2 regions of the Lentibacillus juripiscarius genome follow, and region 1 is predicted to be linked to the other one. Evidence: predicted binding sites of a transcription regulator. Region 1 holds the regulator's gene; the other holds the start of a gene.

Region 1 (5,120 bases):
TCGATTTTCTGTTTTAGCTGGTTCGTTTCTTCGGTCAGCTGCATTGCTTTTTCATGATCCTCATAGATATCCGGATCGGTCATTTTTTGTTCGAGGGCCGCGAGTTCCGTTTCGTGCTGTTCGATCATTTCTTCGAGTTCTTGAATGCGGCGCTCTATTTTCCGTCTTTCCCGCTGTTCTTGTTTATTTTCGTGGAACTGGGTTTTTCTCTGCTCCTGTGCCGGTCCAGTTTCTTCGGACTGCGTGAGTTTTTGTATTTCGGCCTCTTCCTGTTTCTTTTCCATGTAGTAGTCGTAATTACCTAAATAGATTGTTGCATCGGTATGCTGCATTTCCACAATTTTGTCGGCCAGTTTATTAATGAAATACCGATCATGGGAAACGAATAGAATCGTTCCCGGAAAGTCCATCAACGCAGCTTCAAGTACCTCTTTACTGTCAATGTCCAAATGGTTGGTCGGTTCGTCAAGAATAAGGAAGTTGGCGTTTTGCATCATCAGCCTTGCCATTGACAGCCGTGCCTTTTCACCACCACTAAGGGAATGGACAGGCTTTTTGACATCGTCACCCGAAAACAAAAAGTTTCCCAAAACGGTGCGGATGTCTTTCTCATCTATATCGGGATATTCATCCCACAATTGGTCCAGCACTGTTTTGGATGGCGTCAGCTGCTTTTGTTCCTGATCGTAGTAACCGATTTGAACATTAGTGCCTATTTGGATATTGCCTGCTGACGGGACCAGTGCTCCAGTAATCGTTTTTAACAGGGTTGTTTTTCCGACGCCGTTCGGACCGGTTAAGGCAATTCGTTCGCCGCGGCTGGCATGTACAGTGATATTTTGAAAGATGGCTTCATCGCCATATTGAAATGCCAGTTCGTCAATTTTCAGGACGTCGTTTCCGCTTGCACGGTTAATCCGGAATGAAAAGGAAGCTGATTTCTCGTCACCTTTTGGCTTTTCTATACGTTCCATTTTGGCCAGCTGTTTCCGCCGGCTTTGTGCGCGTTTTGTGGTGGACGCACGAACGATATTTTTTTGGATGAAATCTTCCATCTTCTTTATTTCTGATTGTTGCTTTTCATATTCTTTCATTTCCTGCTCATAATCGATAGCCCGCTGTTTCAAGTAATGACTGTAATTCCCGTTGTATTTCTTTGACCTGTTCCGTGAAATTTCATATACAATCGATGAGGTCTTATCCAGAAAGTACCGGTCGTGTGAAACGATGGCGATTGCACCTGGGTAGCTAGCTAAAAACTGTTCGAGCCAAGTCATTGTGGCAATGTCCAAATGGTTGGTCGGTTCGTCCAATATTAATAGATCAGGCTTTTTTAACAGCAGTTTTCCGAGTGCAAGGCGTGACTTCTGGCCACCGCTCAGTTTATTGACAAGGGTGTCAAATGGGATGTTATGGAAATTTAGACCTGTCAGAACGGATTTGATGCTTGCTTCGTATTCATATCCGCCATTTTCGGCGAATAGCTGCTGTTTTTTGTCGTAATCGTTCAGCAGCTGTTCATACGTTGCATCAGTTAGCGAGGCTGCCTGTTTCATTTTTTGTTCAAGTTCTCTCAATTCCTGTTGTTGCATTAGCAAATCATCAAAAACGTCCAGCATTTCATCCCATATGGTTTTGTCTGATTCCAGGCTGCTGTGCTGAGTCAGGTAGCCGATGGACGCATTTTTTGGTTTGAACAGATCTCCTTCATCATACGAAAGTTCTCCGGCCATAATCTTTAAGAGTGTTGATTTCCCGGCGCCATTTCTGCCGACAATGGCGATTCGGTCATTTGTTTGTATCTCCAGTTTTATATTCGCCAAAATTTCATCAGCTCCAAATGACTTGGATACGTCATTCAGCTGCATCACTATCATGTTAGTTCACCTCATCCTTCTTAAGTGTATCGTATCATGAATGAATAGGAAAATGATATTGTGAAACGCATCACGACTTCTTTATGCTTTTCTGATAGAATAGGTACTGAACCATAAACAAAAATGGAGTGGAGTATATGTCTGATTTCACGCACTTTAATGAGCAGGGAAGGGCAAGGATGGTGGATATTAGTGATAAAAAGGAAACTGAACGCACTGCCACTGCCGTTTCCAGCATTCAATTGACAGAAGAAATATATGAAAAGATAAATGCCGGTACGATGAAAAAGGGAGATGTACTGGCGGTCGCCCAGGTTGCGGGTATTATGGCTGCAAAGAACACATCTGACTGGATACCAATGTGTCATCCATTGCAGTTGAAGGGAACCGATATTACGTTTGACTGGAACATTGCTGATGGCAGTTATGAACTAATGATTACTGCCTCGGTCAAAACGAAAGGTTCAACTGGGGTGGAAATGGAAGCATTAACAGCGGCCTCCGCAACAGCACTGACGGTATATGATATGTGTAAAGCCCTTGATAAAGGAATGGTTATAGGCCAGACATACCTGGTGACCAAAACCGGCGGCAAATCAGGGGAGTACCACCGCGATGTCAAGGAGGACTGAGAGTGGATCAAAATAAAATACCACAGGCGACTGCCAAACGGCTGCCGCTTTACTACCGGTTTTTGAACAGCCTGAATCATCAGGGGAAAAAGCGTGTATCGTCCAAAGAGCTGAGTGATGCCGTGAAAGTCGACTCGGCAACCATCCGGAGGGATTTTTCCTATTTTGGCGCACTGGGAAAAAAAGGGTATGGCTACAATGTGGAATATTTGCTCGGTTTTTTCCGGAAAACATTGGACCAGGATGAACTGACGGAAGTAGCCCTGATTGGTGTCGGGAATCTTGGTACAGCCTTTTTGCATTACAACTTTTTGAAAAACAACAATACAAAAATTGTCATGGCGTTTGACGCGGATCCGGAAAAGCCGGGGACCGATATTGACGGTATTCCGATTTACCACATTGATGACCTTGAGGAGAAAATGGGGGATGTCCGGGTAGCCATTTTAACCGTGCCATCCGGCGAAGCGCAAGGCATCACGAATCGGCTGGCAGATTATGGCATAGAGGGTATACTGAACTTCACACCCGCACGAATAACTGTACCTTCGGGGGTTCGCGTGCACCATATAGACTTGGCGATTGAACTGCAGGCGCTCGTTTATTTTTTGAAACATTATCCGTTAGATGGCTAATACGTCCTCAGGAGGAAAAATGATGCGTAAAATTGATCCGAAATGGCTTGTCGTCATGTCCGTTTTATTCGGTACGTTTACCGTTATATTAAACAACAGCATGCTGAATCCAACATTGCCGACATTCATGGATTTGTTTGAGGCTGATGCTGTGCAGGTGAGCTGGCTTTTGACCATTTTCATGGTGTCGATGGGGATGACGATGCCGCTGACAGGATACTTGGGTGACCGGTTTGGCAAGAAGCGCATATACATAATCGGCTTGGTTATTTTTACGGCTGGGTCAGTGATGGGGGCTTTGTCCGTTAGTTTGCCGATGATTATTATGTCACGGTTCGTCCAAGGAACTGCCGGCGGTTTGATGATGCCGATAGCGATGGCGCTTATTTTTAATGCTTTTCCAAAAGGGGAACGAGGAACGGCTGTCGGTATATACGGTATTGCAGCGATGGTTGCACCGGCTATCGGTCCAACAGTCGGCGGGGTTGTCATTGAATACTTCGAATGGCCGTTTTTGTTTTTGTTTAATTTGCCATTTGCAATTACTGGCATCTTCTTCTGCATCCGGTACTTAAAACCAACAGAGAAAAATCCGGACTTAAAATTTGATCTGCCGGGATTCCTGCTTATCACAGCAGGAGTGGGTTCCATTCTTTATGCACTTGGACGCGGCTCCACACTGGAATTGATGCTGTCGCCAATAAGCCTCGGATGCATCGCTACCGGGGTTATTCTGATTATTATCTTTGTCCGGTATGAGCTGAAGCAGGAACAGCCTCTGCTTAATTTGTCGATATTCAAAATTCCTACTTATTCGGTCTCGATTGCGATGACAGCGACAGCGTCTATTGGTTTGTTCTCCGGTATATTTTTGCTGCCATTGCTTATCCAGGAAGTGTATGGTTTGAGCGAAGTGCAGACCGGGCTCTTGTTTTTGCCATCCGCATTAATGAGCGGCGTCTTTATGACAATGGGCGGCCGGCTGCTCGATAAAAAAGGCCCTAAATATGTTGTACCTGTTGGGCTCTTACTGCTTGGCGGATTCACACTGGCCCTTGGCTTCAACACGATGTCAACGTCATTCTGGTTCATATTAATTATGCATTGTTTACGGGGGGCAGGTCTCGGGATGTGCAACATGCCGGCAACAACAGCTGGCATGAATGCAATTCCGGATCAACAGGTGGCGCAGGGATCAGCCATGAATAACGTGATTCGGCAAATCTTTTCATCGTTTGGGATTGTTTTCTTCTCCATATATTATGAAGTGCGGCGGGCTCAGCTGTTTGCAACTGCTATGGAAACGGACCAGGCAACATTGCAGACGCTGAACGAAGCGTTTATGATTGCCGGCGTGTTTATTCTTCTAATGATACCGGTGTCGTTTGTTATGAAAGGAACAGAGGAATTAAAAAGAAGCAGTGCATCCGCTTAGCACTACTTCTTTTTCTTTTGGTTTTTTATTTTGAAGTGGATGATCAGCATCCGGATACCGACACCAACGTCTAGTGTTGCTACAAGCGCCAGTATGATCGTCGGGAAATTCCAGACGGATCCTTCTGTAATTTGTACGGCAATGCTGATAAACATTGCCCCTACAAGGAAATAGATGATTGCCATCGTTTTTGGTGTCATTTTCATCATTGTTTTTACCCCTTGCAATAGTGTGGTAACGCCATGCCGTTAATGGCAGATTTATAATGATAGTAACTGCCAGACCGCATTAAAACGGTAAGAGAGCGGTCTGCATCTGTTCCAATTGCTCCTGTATTTTTTCCGGTCCCAGTAATAGCACGAGAGCGGAAATGGAATTCAATGCCATATGAACGAGGATTGGCACAATAATGCGTTTGGTCTTCACATATAGAAAGGCAAACACAAATCCCATCGAGGCATATACGAGTGTATGCTCCGGTTCCCCATGAATGATGCTGAAAATAAGGGCAGACAGTGCCGCGGCAATGAAAAAGTTCATC
Region 2 (5,120 bases), on a different contig from region 1:
GGGCAAAACGGTATATTAGTAAGTATACGATAAATCCGGCAATAACCCATGGGATATCTGAGGCAGTAGGCTCGATTGACGTTGGCAAAATGGCGGACCTGGTCATGTGGAAACCTGAATTTTTCGGGATTAAACCGGAACAAATTATAAAAGGCGGCTTTATTGTTCATGCCCCGATAGGTGAGCCGAATGGAGCAACGTCAGCTGATGAACCAGTAGTATACCGTGAAACATGGGGTGCTTTCGGAAAAACACCGGAAAAAATCGCATTTACGTTTATGTCCAAGGCTGCTAAGGAAAGTGGTGTCCCCGAAAAGCTGGGGCTCAAGAAGAAAATTTACGCCGTACACAATACAAGGACTATTGGAAAAAAAGACATGATATTAAACGATAATAGTCCTGTTATCACCATCGACCCTGATACGCATCAGGTTTATGTTAATGGTGAGTTATTGGAGAACCCACCTAAAGAAAATGTACCAATGAGTCAAAAGTATTTCCTTTTTTAGGGACATATCCAACATTCCCTTGTTTAGAACTAGATTGCTTAACAAGATGTGGTATAATGAATATAGTTTATTTAATAAACTGAATTGTTGGTTAACGGAGCGTGCGAAATGAATAAATATCAAGAGCGTACTGTTTACATTTCAAGCGTAGTTCTCGTTTTCTTCTTAGCATTATCTTTATTTACAAATGAATGGGGATTCTTTTTATTAAGTTTACCGCCAGTTTTTATAAATGTAATGTTTGCGTTTCTAGCTAAGAAAAACAAGTATATACAAAGATTCAATCAAAGACATTCCGACAGAGAAGGTAAAACCACAGTAAATCAACAAGTGTAACTCTTAGAATGAACATTTACATTAAGCCTCAATCGGGCGCATACCCGGTGTAAGGGAGCGCCCTTTCCTTCTACATTAAAACGGCTCAAAATCTTAACAGAGCCGTTTTCGCCTCGTATTGAATGTTATGCAAAACCCAACTTTTCTTTGGCGCGGTCGCTCATTTTAATCGGGGTCCACGCCGGTTCCCACTGATGATAAAGCATGTAAACAGAATGACGCTTGTTTTTTCATTAATCATTTCTTTTAAGGTCGGTACTTTTTCTTGACCAATTCTGTTTGAATATTTGTGCGTCCACCATAAGAACGGGACAATTTTATATAAATAGCCGAGAATGTTGAATATAATCCAGCCCATGACATATAGAAAGATGAGCCAGCTCCAGATGGTGACTTCCTGTATGCCGAAAACACTAAATGCAAAGGCGAGCACATGGACTCCCAATCCATTAATAATGGCAACCAGCGAGAATGAACGGGGTGAGCCGTAGATGGGCTCTCGAGACCTTTTTAGCGACCTTCGGGTTGACTTTTGGTCTCGAGATGAGCTCTCGAGACCTTTTCAGCGACTTACGAGGCGACTTTTGGCCTCGAGAAGGGCTCTCGAGACCTTTTTAGCGATTTTCGGGGCGACTTTTGGTCTCGAGGAGGGCTCCCGAGACCTTTTTAGTGACTTTCGAGGCGACTTTTGGCCTCGAGAAGAGCTCTCGAGACCTTTTCAGCGACTTATGGGGTGGCTTTTGGTCTCGAGATGAGCTCTCGAGACCTTTTTAGCGATTTTCGGGGCGACTTTTGGTCTCGAGGAGGGCTCTCGAGACCTTTTTAGCGACTAATGTATGTTTTGCATCTAAAAAAAAGAGACCACCCCGCGGGATGATCCTTTACTTAAAATAATTCATCTTCAAGTGCATCAGTATCAAGCACGATTGCCCCATGTTTATCAGCTGTGACCAGTTCCTGTTTTTTCAGCTGAGTCAAGGTGCGGCTGACGGTTTCACGGCTCGAACCGATCATATTCGCAAGGTCTCTGTTGGTGAATTGGGTTGTCAGCTTAATCAGGCCATCCTTCGTTTCTTTTCCATAGCCTTTGGATAGCCGTAATAGTAGCATGATGATTTGTTCATAGGTGTTATGAAGGATTTTCTCTTCCAGCCGGCCCTGCAGATCAACGATAATGTCGCCAAGCACACGGAACAGCTTAATGCAGATCTCCGGGTGGGTGATCAGAAAGTTTTCAAAGGAAGTAATCGGAATATAAATCAAAATTGCATCTTCCAGCACTTCAGCGTGTGCCGGGCAGTTATCCTTCCTGAAAAAGCCCTGATGCGGAAACATATCACCAGGCTGCAGCACATTGACAATCTGTTCCTTGCCATGAAAGTCGGTTTTATAAATTTTTACCTTTCCCTGATGAATGAAATAAACGTTAGTCAAAGGGTCACCCTGCATGAAAATATGGGTGCCGTGGCGGTACATGCGGTGTTTGGCCAGCTCAACGATTGGTTCTATTTCATAATCAGTCAAGTCCTTAAATAACGGGACTTTCTGCAGCAGAGTTTGTATGGCATCGGTATTCAATGCGCCCACTCCTTTCAGTAAGCAGTATCTTCATTAAATAGTATATCATGTCGGCTATAGTTCAAGTCTGTTTTATCGTATCACACGTTAAACGCAGGTTCTTGTTTTAAATGTGAAATTTTTGTAACGTCAAGTTTTTCTACAATTAAGTGATAAATATCATATGCAAGTGATGCCGCCAATCACTTCATTTGTATTTGGCAGCTTATATGATAGGGGGTGTCAATAACAATTTGGAGGGATTCATGATGGAGGAACTACAATTCACAGCGAAAATACACGCCCCAGAGATTGACCCGCGCAACAGGCACCCGAGAATTTTTGAAGTGTTTGATGGACTGAAGTCCGGCGAGTTTATGGAACTGTCGAACGACCATGATCCGAAACCGCTTCACTATCAACTGATGATTGAACGGGAAGGTACATTCACTTGGGAATACCTGAAGCAAGGCCCGCCAACGTGGTGCATCGCCATCGGTAAAAAATAAATCGGCACCATGCCTCCGGACAGTGGGCATCCGGGGGCAACTATTGTTTACAGGCATGCCAGGCAGTACATTTTTTAGCCCGGGTGTGTGTCTTTTCATGAAAGGCAAGTGAACTAAATCACAACAAAAGTCAGGAAAAGCGTATACACTGACTCCAGCAACATTTTCAGGAGGGATAGCATGTTTCCACGGGACTACAATGAAAATCCGTTTATCGTCATCTGGGAGCTGACGCGGGCTTGTGAATTGAAATGCCTGCACTGCAGGGCGGAAGCACAGTACCATCGGCATCCACTGGAATTAACTTTTGACGAGGGCAAAGAATTGATCGATGATATTTATGAAATGGATAATCCGATGCTTGTATTTACCGGTGGTGATCCGCTAATGCGCCCGGATGTGTTTGACATTGCGGAATACACCGTTCAGAAAGGTGTGCGGGTATCCATGACACCATCGGCCACACCGAATGTGACCAAGGATGCGATGCAGAAGGCAAAAGATGTCGGACTGTCGCGGTGGGCCTTTTCGATTGATGGGCATTGTGCTGATGTACATGATCATTTCCGAGGTACATCGGGTTCATTCGATTTGACGATGAATGCAATCAAATACTTGCACGAGTTGGAAATGCCGCTGCAGATTAACACGGTTATTTCCCGTTACAATGTAGATTATCTGGATGAGATGGCCAAAATGGTCGAGGATCTGGATTGTGTTATGTGGAGCGTGTTTTTCCTTGTTCCGACTGGACGAGGAAAAGAAAGTGACATGATATCCCCTGCTGAACATGAAAAAGTGCTGCGCTGGCTGTACAAACTCTCCAAACGTGTACCGTTCGATATCAAAACAACTGCTGCCCAGCATTACCGCCGAGTCGTTATTCAGGGGAAAATGCGCGAAAATCAAAATACCGATGACGCGATCCGCTATGAGGATGCATTAATGAATGGAAAAACCGGACAGATTGATGGACTGGGCCGTGCGCCTAAAGGGGTCAATGACGGCAATGGTTTCGTGTTCATTTCCCATACAGGCGATGTGTATCCGAGCGGCTTGCTACCAATCAAAGGCGGGAATGTGCGCCAAATACCGCTCCCAGATATTTATCGGGAATCGGAGGTGTTCCAGAATCTCCGGAATCCGGACAAATACAAAGGCAAATGCGGTGTTTGTGAGTTCCGCCATGTCTGCGGCGGTTCCCGGTCACGTGCCTATAATGTAACAGGGGACTACATGGAAAGCGAACCGTACTGTGTATATATTCCCAAAGCTTGGCGCGAGCAGCATAAACGTGAACGAAAACAAAAAACTTCCAACTGATTGCCAGTTGGAAGTTTTTCACACCTTAGAATTGCGTTTATTAGCTTTCTTCACGGCCAGATTTTCGTATCCGGCTAAAATAAAATGCATGGATGATTTTAATGATGGGGCGGGCGAGAAGCTGGGCACTGCCGATAATGAACAAAATAATGCCCGCAGTTTTTAATGGCTCCCATAGAAAAAACGCACTGCCGACCAAAAAGAAAATACCCAGTACGATATCGTTCAGCAAGGTAAGAAAACGGTATTTTTTGTTAAATGATACTTCATACGTGCCGATCTGGATATCAAGATAATTTTTTTCGTCATCGATGGATGCCATGCGAATCCCTCCATGGACACCATACCCGAACGCCCGTCCAGTAAAACAGACTGTTTTCTAAACCTGACCTTTTCGCAGGACCTTCTACAAGAATAGAATTACAAGCAGTCCGACCGCGAAACAATAGTAGGCAAAATATTTAAGATTGCCCTTGGCCATAATGTTCATGAACCAGCGCAAGGAATAATAGGTTGCTATAATGGAAGCAGCAAATGCCAGAATCGCCGGGATGGCCACAACACTGAAATCACTTTGGCCACCAATCAGATCACCAGCCGACAGTACAGTAATACCCAGGCTGACCGGAATATACAGCAGGAAGGAGAACCTAAGGGCAGTCTCCGTCTTCATGCCAACAAGCATTGCCGCAACAATTGTCGCACCGGACCGGCTGATTCCCGGTACAAGGGCAACCGACTGGGCCAATCCGACAATAATAGCGTCCCGGACAGTAATGCCGCCGTCACTTTTCCGGCCCCGCAGATTCCGGATAATCCATAATGCTGCACCGGTAATCAAGAGGGTCACGCCGACAACGGAGACATAACTAAGCTTGTCCTCTAT

The links. Region 1 encodes Rex, which represses fermentation and respiration genes when NADH is low (regulators of the CRP and FNR family bind a similar motif). Its sites were predicted from a motif close to TTGTGAAATATTTCACAA; they were not measured.
Region 2: the regulator Rex is predicted to act here: its motif matches at 3,018-3,035, upstream of ACFSUO_RS02455 (TIGR04053 family radical SAM/SPASM domain-containing protein).

Annotation. Positions count from the first base shown of each region.
Region 1 covers NZ_JBHUNA010000007.1:156,296-161,415, reverse strand. The annotation lists gene ACFSUO_RS04825 (ABC-F family ATP-binding cassette domain-containing protein) at 1-1,877, opposite strand, end outside; gene moaC (cyclic pyranopterin monophosphate synthase MoaC) at 2,015-2,509, shown strand; gene ACFSUO_RS04815 (redox-sensing transcriptional repressor Rex) at 2,512-3,144, shown strand; gene ACFSUO_RS04810 (MDR family MFS transporter) at 3,167-4,579, shown strand; gene ACFSUO_RS04805 (DUF4305 domain-containing protein) at 4,582-4,788, opposite strand; gene ACFSUO_RS04800 (CPBP family intramembrane glutamic endopeptidase) at 4,868-5,120, opposite strand, start outside.
Region 2 covers NZ_JBHUNA010000003.1:249,870-254,989, reverse strand. The annotation lists gene ureC (urease subunit alpha) at 1-509, shown strand, start outside; gene ACFSUO_RS02470 (hypothetical protein) at 618-845, shown strand; gene ACFSUO_RS02465 (Crp/Fnr family transcriptional regulator) at 1,731-2,423, opposite strand; gene ACFSUO_RS02460 (DUF2249 domain-containing protein) at 2,672-2,911, shown strand; gene ACFSUO_RS02455 (TIGR04053 family radical SAM/SPASM domain-containing protein) at 3,092-4,234, shown strand; gene ACFSUO_RS02450 (YrhK family protein) at 4,275-4,556, opposite strand; gene ACFSUO_RS02445 (undecaprenyl-diphosphate phosphatase) at 4,641-5,120, opposite strand, start outside.